2 regions of the Pseudomonas sp. F-14 TE3482 genome follow, and region 1 is predicted to be linked to the other one. Evidence: riboswitches for the same ligand, from Rfam matches in the RefSeq annotation. Region 1 holds a riboswitch; the other holds the start of a gene.
What was found. A riboswitch is a leader RNA that binds a small molecule or an ion and turns the genes downstream of it on or off. The one in region 1 is predicted to bind cobalamin.

Region 1 (7,245 bases):
TGAACAGGGCCTGGTGCCCAGCGCCAGGGAAGCCTTGCAGGTGGTGCATTGGGAAAACTTGCTCAACGCCCCGGGTGCCCGGGAAAGCCTGGTGGGACGCTGGTTGTTCGAGCACTGGTTTTTGGCGCACCTCTATTTCAAGGACGGCGAGCCGGGGCATTTCTTTCAGTGGGTACGTTCGCGCACACCGACGGGGCAGTCCATTGATTTGATCAACACTCGCCGCCCGAATGACGATCCGGGCACTCAGGTCTATTACCGTTTATGGCCGGTGCAAGGCGTGATCGTGCACAAGACCCACATCACCTATCCGCTCAGCGCGGCGAAGATGGCGCGGATCAAAAGCCTGTTCTACAGCGGCAACTGGCAGGTCAACGCGCTGCCGGGCTATGGGCCGGAACGACGGGCCAATCCGTTCACGACCTTTGAGGCCATCCCGGCTCAGGCGCGTTACCAGTTCATGCTCGATAATGCCGAATACTTTGTGCGCACCTTTATTCGTGGTCCGGTCTGCCGCGGCCAGATCGCCACCGACGTGATTCGCGACAACTTTTGGGCATTGTTCCAGGCCCCGGAGCATGACCTCTATATCACCGACCCGAATTATCGCGGCCAGGCCACGCCGTTGCTGGCGATGCCAGGGCAGAACGATGACGTCGGCAGTGTCCTGAGCCTGTGGCGCGACTACCGTGACAAACGCAACGAGTACGAAGCCTTGCGCCGGGACAGCTACGCCGACCTGCCGGCACCGAGCTGGTCGACCCTGTGGGCCGGCAATGACAACGCGCTGCTGAGCATCTTCCGGCATTTCGACAGCGCCTCGGTGAACAAAGGCCTGATCGGTGACGTTCCGCAAACCATCTGGCTGTTCGATTACCCGTTGCTGGAACGCACGTATTACCAGTTGGCAGTCAACTTCGATGTATTTGGCAACGTATCCCATCAGGCCCAAACCCGGCTGTACTTCGACCTGATTCGCAATGGTGCCGAGCAGAACTTCCTGCGCTTGATGCCGGCCGATTCACGGGACGGCTACCTCGACGATTGGTATCAGAACGGCGGCCAGCTCAAGATGTGGCTGGATTACGAGTACATCGACAACGACAAACCCACGGCACTGACGCTGGACGAGAAGGACCCGAAACGCGATTTCGCCCTGCAATTGCTGGCCCGGTACGGCGAGCTCAATGCCAATCCCGACCCGATCAACCGCTGCGACAATGCCTACTGCTCGCGACCGAACATCGACCCGGCATTGCAGAACGCCGAGCAGGCCCTGAGCCGCCTGACTTCGCGTCCGGCGGCGGGGATGAAGGTCATCGATCACTTGCCGGAAGCCACGATGCTGCGTATCGAGAGCCAAAGCGGCAAGCGCGAGATCTACAGCCTGCTGCGCAACCGGGCCCACAGCAACGTGGCGTTCCTGCTGGGGGAGTCGCGGCGCTATCAGCCGGGGCTCGATACGTTGACGATTTATCCGGGTGTACTCAGCAGCTACCCGAACTTCATGTTCAACATTCCGGCCGGCCAAGTGCCCGCTTTCGTTGATGCGATGGAAACCGCGAAGGACGCTGCCAGTTTCGAGAAAATCGTCGAACGCTGGGGCATTCGCCGCAGCCATCCACAGTTCTGGCAATATTTTCATGACCTGAGCCGCTACATCCACGACACCGACCCGGTGGAAGAGGGCGTGCTGGACATGAACCGCTACGAGAATCTTTGATGCACGAGGTGCCTGCGCTCCCACATTGGATCAGCTGCGCTTTCCCGACAAAAATACTAGGACTTTGTCCGGCGCGATGATTGGCGTAAACTGCGTCCAAGCCTGCGAGGAGTTTCCATGACCGCTATTACCATTACCGACGCCGCCCACGATTATCTGGCTGATCTGCTCTCCAAGCAGAACACCCCGGGTATCGGCATCCGCGTCTTTATCACCCAGCCTGGCACCCAGTACGCCGAAACCTGCATTGCCTACTGCAAGCCGGGCGAAGAAAAACCCGAAGACACCGCGCTGGGGCTCAAAAGCTTCACCGCGTACATCGATCACTTCAGCGAAGCCTTCCTGGACGATGCGGTAGTTGACTACGCCACCGACCGCATGGGCGGCCAACTGACCATCAAGGCGCCAAACGCCAAGGTACCGATGGTCAACGCCGACAGCCCGGTCAACGAGCGCATCAACTATTACCTGCAAACCGAGATCAACCCGGGGCTGGCCAGCCACGGCGGTCAGGTCAGCCTGATCGATGTGGTCGAAGACGGCATCGCCGTGCTGAAGTTCGGCGGCGGTTGCCAAGGCTGCGGCCAGGCAGACGTCACCTTGAAGGAAGGCATCGAGCGCACCTTGCTTGAGCGTATTCCTGAGCTCAAGGGCGTTCGTGACGTGACCGACCATACGCAGAAAGAAAACGCCTACTACTAAGGTGTTCGCTGCGACATAAAAAAACGGTGCTGTGGCGAGGGAGCTTGCTCCCGCTCGACTGCGAAGCAGTCGCAAACCAGCCGATGCATTTTTCCGTGATGAATGCGTTGGTTGATATTGGGACCGCTGCGCGGTCCAGCGGGAGCAAGCTCCCTCGCCACAAGTGCTTCAGGGCCTGTACAAATGCGCATGCCCCGCGCGATACAACGATGATTCACTGAAGTGATCGCTGCCCAACACCCGGCCCACCAGAATCAGCGCCGTCCGGCGAAATCCCTTGGCTTGAACCTTCCCGGCAATATCCGCCAGCGTCCCCACCACCCAATCCTGATCCGGCCAGGTTGCCCGATGAATCACCGCAATCGGGCAATCGGCGCCGTAGTGCGGCAGCAATTCAGCAAGGATTTTCTCCAGATGATTAACCCCCAAGTGGATCGCCATGGTCGCCCCATGCTGCGCCAGACTGCCCAGTTCTTCACCGGCGGGCATCGCGGTCTTGTCGGCGTAGCGGGTCAGAATCACGCTTTGTGACACGTCCGGCAGGGTCAGTTCAGCACCCAAAAGCGCCGCGCAGGCGGCGGTGGCGGTGACGCCGGGAATGATTTCGAAAGGGATGTCGAGTTCACGCAGGTAGCGAATCTGCTCGCCAATCGCCCCGTACAGGCTCGGATCGCCGGAGTGCACCCGGGCTACGTCCTGGCCGTTGGCATGGGCGGTCTTGATCAGCTCGATGATCTGTTCCAGGTGCAATTCGGCGCTGTTGACCACCTGTTCGGCGCGGTGGCCGTCCAGTACAGCGGCGGGCACCAGGGAGCCTGCATAGATGATGACCGGGCAGCTACGAATCAGCCGCTGGCCTTTGACGGTGATCAGTTCCGGGTCGCCGGGGCCTGCGCCAATGAAGTAGACGGTCATCGTCGTTTCCTGTCAGAAAAAGGGTATGGGCACGCTTCAGATGAAGATTGCTCATGATCGAAGGCGGGGATTATCGGGGATTTTACGCGGCGCTGGCCAATGCGAGGGTGGCCTGGGCGTATTTTTGTCGTGGAATCAGCAGCTTTGCCGGTGCTTGAGCCAATTGTTCGGCCAGTGCCAGCGCGGCACTTTCCGCTACGCCGTAACAGCCGGTGCGTTCGAACGCGATGTCCGAGTGGTGGCTGAGTTGCGGTTCATAACCGGCCAATTGTTCGCTGCTGAAATACATCAACGGCAATGCCAGCTGTTCGGCCAGTTCGATCAGGGCGGGTTCTTCGCGCTTCAGGTCAATGCTGGCCAAGGCCTTGATCTCACGGAGCTCGATTTGATGGGCCTGTAACGCTTGATCAAGCAGCGCCCGCAGCGTGCTGACGGGGCAGCCGCGCTGGCAGCCCAGGCCGACCACCAGGGTCGGCGCTGCGCTGACGTCAGTCATGCGGAGTATTGGCCATCGCTTTTGCGGCGGAACAACCAGGCGCTGATCAGGCCCAGGGCCAGCCAGAACGCCATGTTGGTCAGCTGCGAAGCGATTTTGAACTGCGCTTCCAGGGCTTGCGGCGCGAGCATCGAATGGACTTCCGGTTGAGGCGCGCCAATCACATGAGGCACGGCCAGGATCGCCACACCAAGGATCTTCATCAGCCAGTGGCGGCTGAATGCGATCAGCGCGATGCCGACTGCTGTGGACGCGGCGGTGCCAATCCACCAAATCTGCCGTTGCGCCAGATCCGCCGCGGCAGTGCCCGGCAGCTCAGGTGGCAGGCCGAGGGTGGGCGCCAGCACGAACGTCGCGTAACCGGCCAGACCCCAGAGCAGGCCCTGAGAGGTACGGCGTGGAGCGCGCAAGGTGTAGAGGCCCGCGAGCATCAGGGCGAAACCCACCGCCACCACCAGATTGCCGCCGGTGGTCGACAGCACGCGCTGCCAGCCGTCTTCCGGCTCCCAGGCTTCGGCATCGTGGGTGTGAGCGGTGACAGCTCCCGCGGCGTGCTCGTGGATTTCAACCGCGGCCGGCTCGGATTTTTCGTAGGTCTCGGCCTGCAGAATCAGCGGAGCCACCCAGAAGCTTTGCAGCAGGGTCAGCAGCAGGGCGGCCAGCAGCCCGGTGAAACCTGCGGTTTGCGCAATACGCTTGATCATGTCAGCAGGTCTCAATGGCACGGGAATGCGGCGCTGTGACGGGTATCGTGCGCGGCGTTGTGTACCGCTTCGATGTGCGAGAAACCGGCGAAATACACAAGGCTGGCGCCAAGAATCGACGCACAAAAAGCGGCGGTCAGGCGTTGGCTCAGGGTAGTGGTGGTGCTGATCGTGCTCTTTTTATCGGTGTTGCTGGCGGTGCTGCTGATGATCGACATGGCGCTTCCCTCTGGTCTGTCAGCGGGTGAATAGAGCGCATGAAAACCTCCGTACGCCGGGGCAGGCAGAGATTTCGAACAGCGCCCGCCCACCGCGGGTTTGTTATTCAGTGAACGTAAAAGTCACTTTGTGTTGCGGGCCGGTCTCCGGGCTCGCGAGGGGCAGGGCTTGTGCCCAAACCTGCAAGCATCACCTTCCCATGCCGTATGACGGGCACAGTGGATTTGACGCTTCACTCGCTTACCGTTGCGGGGGCAGCACCGGACTGACATGGCTTTAGAGTAAAGCACATGATTCACCGGTTTCCCGTTTCACCCTGTGAAGGGCACCCGTAACAAGGCGTGTAGGAGAGCATGGGCGGGGGTTGGGCGTCAATTGGCAAGGGTTCTCAACTGACACCAAATACCTGTGGCGAGGGAGCTTGCTCCCGCTCGGCTGCGAAGCAGTCGTAAAACCATGCACTGCATATCTACAGGCAGACCGCATGTATCTGATTGTGACCGCTTCGCGCTCGAACGGGAGCAAGCTCCCTCGCCACAGGCAAACCCCCACAGGTGATCACATTCTCCTATAGGACATTGACCCGCCCCCACACGATGCGTAGCCTTGCGCTTTCGAGGTTCTTCGGCGTCTGCCGAAGCTAAGAAGGGAACGCGGTCGATGCCGCGGCTGCCCCCGCAACTGTGAACGGTGATGTTCGCTGCCACGCCACTGCAAGCCCTGATCCATCAGGTTCGCGGGAAGGCGCAGCGAATGCCAGGCTGACTCGCCCGGCACACCGTCAGCCAGGAGACCTGCCTCGATACAGATTCTCACTACAACCGGGCGGGGTGATCCGGTGGCGGAACTCTTGCGCGCGTGCATCCGCCGCTGCGATTGTCGTCCCGTATGCCCGCCACCTTGCCAAAGGGCATCCGATGAAAACACTGGCCAAACTCCCTGTCACCATCGTTACCGGCTTCCTCGGCTCGGGCAAAACCACCTTGCTGCGCCACATGCTCGACAACGCCCAGGGCCGTCGCATCGCGGTGATCGTCAACGAGTTCGGCGAGCTGGGCATCGACGGCGAAATCCTTAAGCAGTGCTCGATCGGTTGTACCGAAGAAGAAGCCAACGGCCGCGTCTACGAACTGGCCAACGGCTGCCTGTGCTGCACGGTTCAGGAAGAATTCTTCCCGGTGATGCGCGAACTGGTCGCTCGTCGCGGCGACCTCGACCACATTCTGATCGAAACTTCGGGTCTGGCCCTGCCAAAACCTTTGGTTCAAGCCTTCCAGTGGCCAGAAATCCGCAGCGCCTGCACCGTTGACGCGGTGATCACCGTGGTCGACAGCCCGGCCGTCGCTGCTGGCACCTTCGCTGCGTTCCCGGATCAAGTGGATGCCCAGCGCAAACTCGACCCGAACCTGGACCACGAATCGCCGCTGCATGAGCTGTTCGCCGACCAACTGGCCAGCGCCGATCTGGTGATCCTCAACAAGGCCGACCTGATCAGCGCCGCAGACCTGGCCCGCGTGCGCCTGGAAGTCGCCGAAGAACTGCCGCCAGCGGTGAAAGTCATCGAGGCCAGCAGCGGTCGTCTGCCACTGGACGTGCTGATCGGCCTCGGTGCCGGCTCCGAAGAACACATCGACAGCCGCCACAGCCATCACGATCATCACCATGAAGGCGAAGACGATCACGATCATGACCATGACGCGTTCGATTCCATCTCCATCGAGCTGCCACAAGCCGACGAAAGCCTGCTGATGGACGCGCTGACGCAACTGGTGGTCCAGCACGGCATCCTGCGGGTCAAAGGTTTCGCGGCGGTACCGAACAAGTCGATGCGCCTGCTGATCCAGGGTGTGGGCACGCGTTTCGACAAGCACTTCGACCGTCAGTGGGGCGCTGAAGAAGCGCGCACCACCCGTCTGGTGTTGATCGGTCAGGATCTGGACGCCACTGCACTCGAAGCGCAATTGCGCGCTGCGCTCAGCGTTTAAACCATGCACCTGCTCAGGACTCAGCCCGGCGGTTTCGTGTCGGATGACAACATTGCCGACCTTGGACAAACCCCCGCCGAGCTGGTGATCCTGTGCAGCGGCGATTCCAGCCTGGCATTGCTAGCCGAAGCGGCGCAGCAGTTGCCCGACGATTACCCGAGCCTGCGCCTGGCCAATCCGATGCAGGTGCAGAATCACGCCTCGGTCGATCTCTACGTCGACGAAGTGCTGCGCCACGCCAAGGTGATTCTGATCTCGCTGCACGGCGGCATCGCCTATTGGCGTTACGGCATTGAGCGGCTTGTGGAATTGTCCGAGCGCGGTGTGCAGCTGATTCTGGTGCCGGGGGACGATCGCCCGGACCCGGAACTCAGTGACCTGAGCACCGTAACCGCGCAAGACCGCGACCGGCTCTGGCACTTCCTGCGTCAGGGCGGCATGGCCAACGCACTCGACCTGTTTCGCTGCCTCGCCAATCGCTGGCTGGATCGCGACTACTCA
Region 2 (7,245 bases), 1.7 Mb from region 1:
AACAACCGCAGCAGAATGCCGCGCCGGGCCATGAATTCGTGCAGTGCTTCGGCGCACTCGATGATCAGCCATTGGAACAATGCGCAACCGCCCTGGGGTTTGAGACCGTACTGTTCAAGCAGCAACGCCAGACGCTCGCCGGCCTCGTCAGTACGAATGCGCTGTCGGGTGTGCCCGTCCGTATCCGTCAGGCACGCCTGGCCCAGCACTCGGGTCGGCCCACTGACCGCCCAGGGTCCGACCTGTTCGGCCAGTAGCTTGAGCAACTTGCGCTCGGCCAGCACAAACCCCAGTCGCACACCGGCCAGGCCGAAGAATTTGCCGAAGGAGCGCAGCACGATCAAACCGATCTGATTGGCAAACGGCGCCAGGCTCAAATGCGGGGTGTTGTCCATGAACGCCTCGTCCACCACCAGCCAGCCACCGCGCTGGGCCAGCCGAGAATGCCAATCCAGCAGACGAGCCGGCGTCAGGCTCAACCCTGTGGGATTGTTCGGGTTGACCACCACCAGCACATCGAGGCTGTCGAGAAAGAAATCGACTTCCGACTCCAGCACTTCACGCACGATGTACCCGTTGCGACGCCAGGCTTGGGCGTGTTCGGCGTAACACGGCGACAGCACGCCGACCTTGCCGGCCCGGCGCAACCGCGGCAGCAACTGGATCGCCATTTGCGACCCGGCCACCGGCAACACCTGAGCCGCACCGTAATAGTCGCAGGCAGCCTGCTCCAGACCGTCATCGGTTTCTGGCAACCGCGCCCAGGCCCGCAGCGGGATGTCCGGAACCGGGAATGGCCAAGGCGCCAGGCCACTGGACAGGTCGAGCCAATCGGCTTCGGCAATGCCGTATTCAAGCGCCGCATTGCGCAAGCGGCCACCGTGTTCAAGCATAGAATTCAGCCCCCACGCAGAGAATCAGCAGCCATAACCATACCCCGCGCTGGACCAATTGCCAGCCACGGTCGATGGAATCGGCATCCGCCGGCACCCCTTCGCCCAATTGCGGACGCTGATGCAGTTCACCGTGATAAATCGCCGCCCCGCCCAACTCGACACCCAGCGCGCCAGCACCGGCCGCCATCACCGGCCCGGCATTCGGGCTGTCCCAGGTTGGGCCCTGGATACGCCAGCACTTCAGCGCCAGTCGGGTTTTACCCAGCAGCGCGTAGGTCAACGCCACCAGGCGTGCAGGAATGTAGTTCAGAACATCATCGATCTTCGCCGCAGCCCAACCGAAACGTTCGAAGCGATCGTTGCGATAACCCCACATCGCATCAAGCGTGTTGCTCAGGCGATAGAGCACCACGCCGGGCGCACCCGCCACGGCAAACCAGAACAGCGCGGCGAACACCGCATCGCTGCCGTTCTCCAGCACCGACTCGGTGGCGGCGCGGGCGACTTCGGTTTCATCCAGTTCGCTGGTCTGACGGCTGACCAGATAACCCACACGTTTGCGCGCCTCGATCAGATCATCGCTGCGCAGGGCCTTGGCCACCGGCTCGACGTGCTCGCCGAGACTGCGCATGCCGAGGGCACAATAGAGCAAGAGAATCTCGACAATCCAGCCAACGTAAGGCGCCCAGGAAAGTGCGGTGGCCAACAAGGTCAGCGGCACGACCGCCATCACCCAGGCCGTAACGCCGTGACTGCGCCAGCCGCGGCCACCGGAGTTGAAACGTTGCTCGATGCGATCGGCAAAACGACCGAACGCCACCAGCGGATGCCAGCGTTTGGGCTCACCCAGCAGCGCATCCAGCGCGACCGCGGCGACACTCAACAACGCCACACTCATTGACTCACTCCCCAATAATTTTCATACAGCAATTCGCTGAGTGGACGCGCCTGCGCCCAACCTTCGAGTACCAACATCGGCGCCGGGTAGAATTCCTTGACCGGCCCCAGACAAAGAACGGCCAAAGGCTTGGCCCCGGTCGGTAAACCCAGCAAGTCCGCCAGCGCTTGTGGCTCGAACAATGACACCCAGCCCATGCCAAGGCCTTCGGCGCGGGATGCGAGCCAAAGGTTCTGGATGGCGCAGGACAGCGAGGCCATGTCCATTTCCGGCAATGTACGACGGCCGAAGATATGCCGCTCACGATCGTCCATCAGCGCGGCGACCAGCACCTCGGCGCAGTCGTTGATGCCTTCGACCTTGAGCTTCATGAATTCGTCGGAGCGCTCGCCGAGGGCTTCGGCGGTGCGGATGCGTTCTTCTTCCACCAACTGCTGAATCTTGCCGCGCAGTACCCGGTCGCTGATGCGGATGAAACGCCAGGGCTGCATCAGGCCGACACTCGGCGCTTGGTGCGCGGCTTCGAGCAGACGTCTCAGTAACTCGGGTTCGACCGTGCCGCCGCTGAAGTGCCGCATGTCGCGGCGCTCGGCGATGGCTCGGTAAACGGCTGCGCGTTCGGCTTCGGAAAATGTGTTGTCGGTCATGGCCTCTTCGCGAGCAAGCCCGCTCCCACATTTGAATTGCATCCCCCTGTGGGAGCGGGCTTGCTCGCGAAGGCGTCCTCAAGGTCAGGCACAAACAGCGCTGCAATCGCCGATGGATTGGACGGAAAATAAAAATGTACATAAGAGGCCGTCATCCGCCCCTCACGATAAACCGCCTCCGCCCCTCGTCCGCCATTGGGGCTCAAACCTCGAGCAATCGGCTCAAGCCCGGTGCTGGTCAGCGAGTGGTGATAGGTGTGCCCACGCAGCAAACCTTCCGGCAATTCGACCGCCTGCAAGGCCAACGCGGCAAGACGCTTCTGCATCACCGCATCACCGGCCAGCAAGCCAACCAGTTCAGCGCGAGTGCCCTCGACATCGGTCAAGGAATCCAGCAGATACAGCATGCCGCCACACTCGGCCAGCAACGGTTTGCCCGCCGCGTGGTGAGCGCGGATCGCGGTCAGCATCGGCGTGTTTTGCGACAACGCTACATGGTGCAATTCAGGGTAACCGCCCGGCAGATAGAGGCTGTCTGCCTCAGGTAATTCGCTGTCGCGGATCGGCGAAAAGAAAGTCAATTCGGCGCCCATGGCCCGCAGCAGATCCAGGCTCGCGCCGTAGGTAAACGCGAAAGCTTCATCCCGGGCCACGGCAATCCGCACACCGGCCAGCAACGGTTCGGCTGCGATCATTTCAGGCGCGGCGAATTCCACGGCTGGCGGCAGCGCCACATCGCAACTGCTGGCTAATGAGTCGGCCGCCGCATCGAGACGCAGGTCGAGATCATTCAATTCACTGGCCTGAACCAGGCCGAGATGCCGACTTGGCAATTCGATGCCGGTCTCCCGGGACAACGCTCCGTACCAGCGCAAACCTTCAGTCAGGCTGCCTTCGAGCAATTGCGCATGGCGCACGGTGCCGACCCGATTGGCCAGCACACCGGCAAACGGCAAATCCGGCTGATAACGCGCAAGGCCCAGGGCCAGCGCGCCAAACGTCTGCGCCATCGCGGTGCCGTCGATCACGCCGAGCACCGGCACACCGAAGTGCCGCGCCAGATCGGCGCTGGATGGCGTACCGTCGAATAGCCCCATGACGCCTTCGATGAGGATCAGATCGGCTTCGCCAGCGGCTTCCCACAACAGCCGTCGACTTTCTTGCTCGCCGACCATCCACATGTCGAGTTGATAAACCGGTGCGCCGCTGGCGCGCTCGAGAATCATCGGGTCGAGAAAATCCGGGCCGCATTTGAACACGCGAACCTTGCGCCCCTGATTGCGATGCAAACGGGCGAGCGCGGCGGTGACAGTGGTCTTGCCCTGGCCGGAGGCCGGCGCGGCGATCAGTACCGCCGGGCATTGACGATGGCTATTCATAAAGTGCAGTTCACAACTCGACGCCTTTTTGCGCTTTGATTCCGGCCTGGAAGGCGTGCTTGATCATGCCCATTTCAGTGACAGTGTCGGCCAGTTCGATCATCTCGGGCTTGGCGCCGCGACCGGTGACCACCACGTGCTGCATCGGCGGACGGGCCTGCAAGTCGCTGAGCACCTGATCGAGATCGAGGTAGCCGTGCTTGAGGGCGATGTTCAATTCATCTAACACCACGAGGCCAATGGCCGGATCACGCAGCAATTCGCGGGACACTGCCCAGGCGGCTTCGGCGGCGGCGATGTCGCGCTGACGGTCCTGGGTTTCCCAGGTAAAGCCCTCGCCCATCACATGAAAACGCACTTGCTCCGGGAAGCGTCGGAAGAACAGCTCCTCGCCAGTGCTGGTGCGCCCCTTGATGAACTGCACCACGCCGCACTGCATGCCGTGGCCCATGGACCGCGCGAGCATGCCGAACGCCGAACTGCTTTTGCCTTTGCCGTTACCGGAAAGCACCAGCAGCAAACCGCATTCATTCGGCGAGTTGGCGATGCGTTCGTCGATCACCGCTTTTTTTCGCAGCATGCGCGCCAGATGGCGTTCGTCACGATCGGGAGTATCAGTCATGGGGGAGCTCTCCGTTGGGGCTGGATAACGGCGGGCAGGCACAAGAATAGACGGCAAGAAGCCTGGCATCGCCCACCGTGATGCCGTTGGATGAATCAGGCCGGTCTCCGGGCTCATGAGCGGCTTGCGCCTGACTGCGCGCCTTCCCATGTCGACAGTCGACACAGTGGCTAGGGCCTGATGACAGGCCCTCGCGCAGCTTTTACTCATTTACCGTTGCGGGGGCAGCGCCGGGATCGTGATCATTCTTCGCTGGAAGAAATTCACTCACCGGCTTCCCTGTTTCACTCTGTCGACCAAGGTCACAGAGCACCTGAAACAAGCCGCGAAGGTTAGAGGGTTGGGGATGGAGCGTCAATTAAAGCCGGGACACCGCTGAGCGAATAACTGCCGTCGATCAATTAACTGACGCCAATCTTGTGCCACACTGCCAGCAGTGATATCAAAGAGCCACAACCTGACAACACAATAACAAGGGTGAGCCACATGCAAGGCATGATCATCAGCAATCCGAAGCTGGAATTCCTGCGGCCGGTACTGGAACGCTGGTTTGACTGTATCGACCGCTACAACACCGTGCGCGGCGATAACGATACACCTTACTGGTACGACGAAAACGCCAACCTCGGTCTGCTCTGCGCCGCGGCCTGGATGGCAGAAATGGTCACGCTGGCACAGACGTCGACCCGCAAACAGATCGAAGAAGGCGAACGCAACGCCCGCGCCGATCTGTTTATCGCCAGCAGCGAAGAGCGCGCGTATCTCCAGGCCACCCAGCGCTGGCCACGGGTCAATAGCCTGAACCTGACTCAGGCATTGGCGGACATCACCAGTGACGCGAAGCGAATCAGCTACGCCAGCGATCTGAAACTCGGCTGTCTGTTTGTCGCGCCACAAAAAGCCCAACACAGCGCCACCCCGGAAGAACTCCAGGACATGGTCGACGACCTGCAAAAGGAACATACCTGCGCCGTGGCCTGGTATTTCCCTTACGCCTACCGCAAGTTGCGCAATGAAGCCGGCAACTACCATCCAGGCATCGCTGTTCTGCTCAAGGAAGCCCGCGGCTGACCGGTTGAACCATCGAACGTCTACGCTTCTCTATGATTACGTCAATGCATTCATAGGGAAGATCAGTAATGCGCAAACCCCAGCTCGTTTTCATCATCGCGCTCGCCGGAGGGCTCGCCGCCTGTGGTGAAACCTCCAGCCTGCAAGTCTCGGATGGCACAGGCCCCTCGCCCAAGCTGCCAGAACCGAATAAAACCCTGATCCCGACGGTGAACATCGCCCCGGCGATCGGCTGGCCTGAAGGCAAGAAACCTGTCGCCGCGACCGGGACTCAAGTGGTGGCGTTTGCCGAAGGCCTCGATCATCCGCGCTGGCTCTACGTATTACCAAACGGCGATGTGCTGGTGGCCGAAACCAATGCACCGCCTAAACCCGATGATGGTCAAGGCATTCGCGGCTGGGTCATGGGCAAAGTCATGGGCCGTGCCGGTGCTGGCGTCCCCAGCCCGAACCGCATCACCCTGTTGCGGGACAAGGACCACGATGGCGTTGCCGAAACCCGCACGGTATTCCTGGAAAACCTCAATTCGCCCTTCGGCATGACCCTGGTCGGCAATGACCTGTACGTCGCCGACACTGATCGCCTGCTGCGTTTCCACTATGAAAACGGTGAGACGGCGATCAAGTCGCAGCCCATCAAGGTGGTCGACCTGCCGGGCGGCACGCTGAATCATCACTGGACCAAAAACGTCATCGCCAGCAAGGATGGCAGCAAGCTGTACGTCACCGTGGGCTCGAACAGCAACGTCGGCGAAAACGGCATGGATCAGGAGGAAGGTCGCGCGGCGATCTGGGAAGTGGAACGCGCCACCGGCAACCATCGGATCTTCGCCTCGGGGATTCGCAATCCAAACGGCCTGGCCTGGGAACCGCAGAGCGGCGCACTGTGGACAGCCGTCAACGAGCGTGACGAAATCGGCAGCGACCTGGTGCCGGACTACATCACATCCGTGAAGGATGGCGGGTTCTACGGCTGGCCCTACAGCTATTACGGCCAGCACGTCGACATTCGCGTCGAGCCGCAAAACCCCGATCTGGTGGCCAAGGCGATTGCACCGGACTATGCGGTGGGGCCGCATACCGCGTCACTGGGCCTGACGTTCGCCGAAGGCAGCAAGTTGCCCGCGCCGTTCACCCAAGGCGCCTTCATCGGCCAACACGGCTCGTGGAACCGCAAACCTCACAGCGGCTATAAAGTGATTTTCGTGCCGTTCACCGCCGGCAAACCGACCGGGCAGCCGGTGGATGTACTCACCGGCTTCCTCACTGACGACGAAAAAGCCATGGGCCGGCCGGTGGGTGTTGTGATCGATCAGCAAGGCGGCTTGCTGGTGGCGGATGATGTGGGGAACAAGGTGTGGCGCGTTTCCGCGGCTAAATAATATGATCACTGCAAGACGAAAACCCTGTGGGAGCGGGCTTGCCCGCGATAGCGAAAGCCCAGACTACATCGATGTTGAATGTGCCGACGTCATCGCGGGCAAGCCCGCTCCCACAGGGGATCAGCGTTTACGGCAGAGCGTGCGAGCGGTCCTGACAACTTCCACTACGGATTATGTGCCAAGTGCTCGGGTTGCAAGACGCGCTTGGCGCTCAGGTAGGCTTTCTGCCAGTAAGCCTTGGACAAGCTGTCCAGCTTGACCGTGCCGCCCGTGGCTGGCGCGTGGACGAAGCGGCCTTCGCCGACGTAGATACCGGCGTGGCTGACCTGGGAGCCGCCATTGGTGGCGAA

Region 2: another riboswitch for cobalamin. It lies ahead of cobO (cob(I)yrinic acid a,c-diamide adenosyltransferase); the one in region 1 lies ahead of cobW (cobalamin biosynthesis protein CobW).

Annotation. Positions count from the first base shown of each region.
Region 1 covers NZ_JBRJII010000001.1:4,148,027-4,155,271, forward strand. The annotation lists gene AB7M26_RS18830 (fatty acid cis/trans isomerase) at 1-1,723, shown strand, start outside; gene nfuA (Fe-S biogenesis protein NfuA) at 1,841-2,425, shown strand; gene cobM (precorrin-4 C(11)-methyltransferase) at 2,594-3,340, opposite strand; gene AB7M26_RS18845 (cobalamin biosynthesis protein) at 3,423-3,836, opposite strand; gene AB7M26_RS18850 (CbtA family protein) at 3,833-4,540, opposite strand; gene AB7M26_RS18855 (CbtB domain-containing protein) at 4,552-4,758, opposite strand; cobalamin riboswitch at 4,880-5,107, opposite strand; cobalamin riboswitch at 5,360-5,575, shown strand; gene cobW (cobalamin biosynthesis protein CobW) at 5,677-6,744, shown strand; gene cobN (cobaltochelatase subunit CobN) at 6,748-7,245, shown strand, end outside.
Region 2 covers NZ_JBRJII010000001.1:5,867,490-5,874,734, forward strand. The annotation lists gene cobD (threonine-phosphate decarboxylase CobD) at 1-893, opposite strand, end outside; gene cbiB (adenosylcobinamide-phosphate synthase CbiB) at 886-1,794, opposite strand; gene bluB (5,6-dimethylbenzimidazole synthase) at 1,791-2,441, opposite strand; gene AB7M26_RS26610 (cobyrinate a,c-diamide synthase) at 2,438-3,820, opposite strand; gene cobO (cob(I)yrinic acid a,c-diamide adenosyltransferase) at 3,831-4,442, opposite strand; cobalamin riboswitch at 4,524-4,774, opposite strand; gene AB7M26_RS26620 (hypothetical protein) at 4,929-5,513, shown strand; gene AB7M26_RS26625 (PQQ-dependent sugar dehydrogenase) at 5,582-6,895, shown strand; gene AB7M26_RS26630 (C40 family peptidase) at 7,060-7,245, opposite strand, start outside.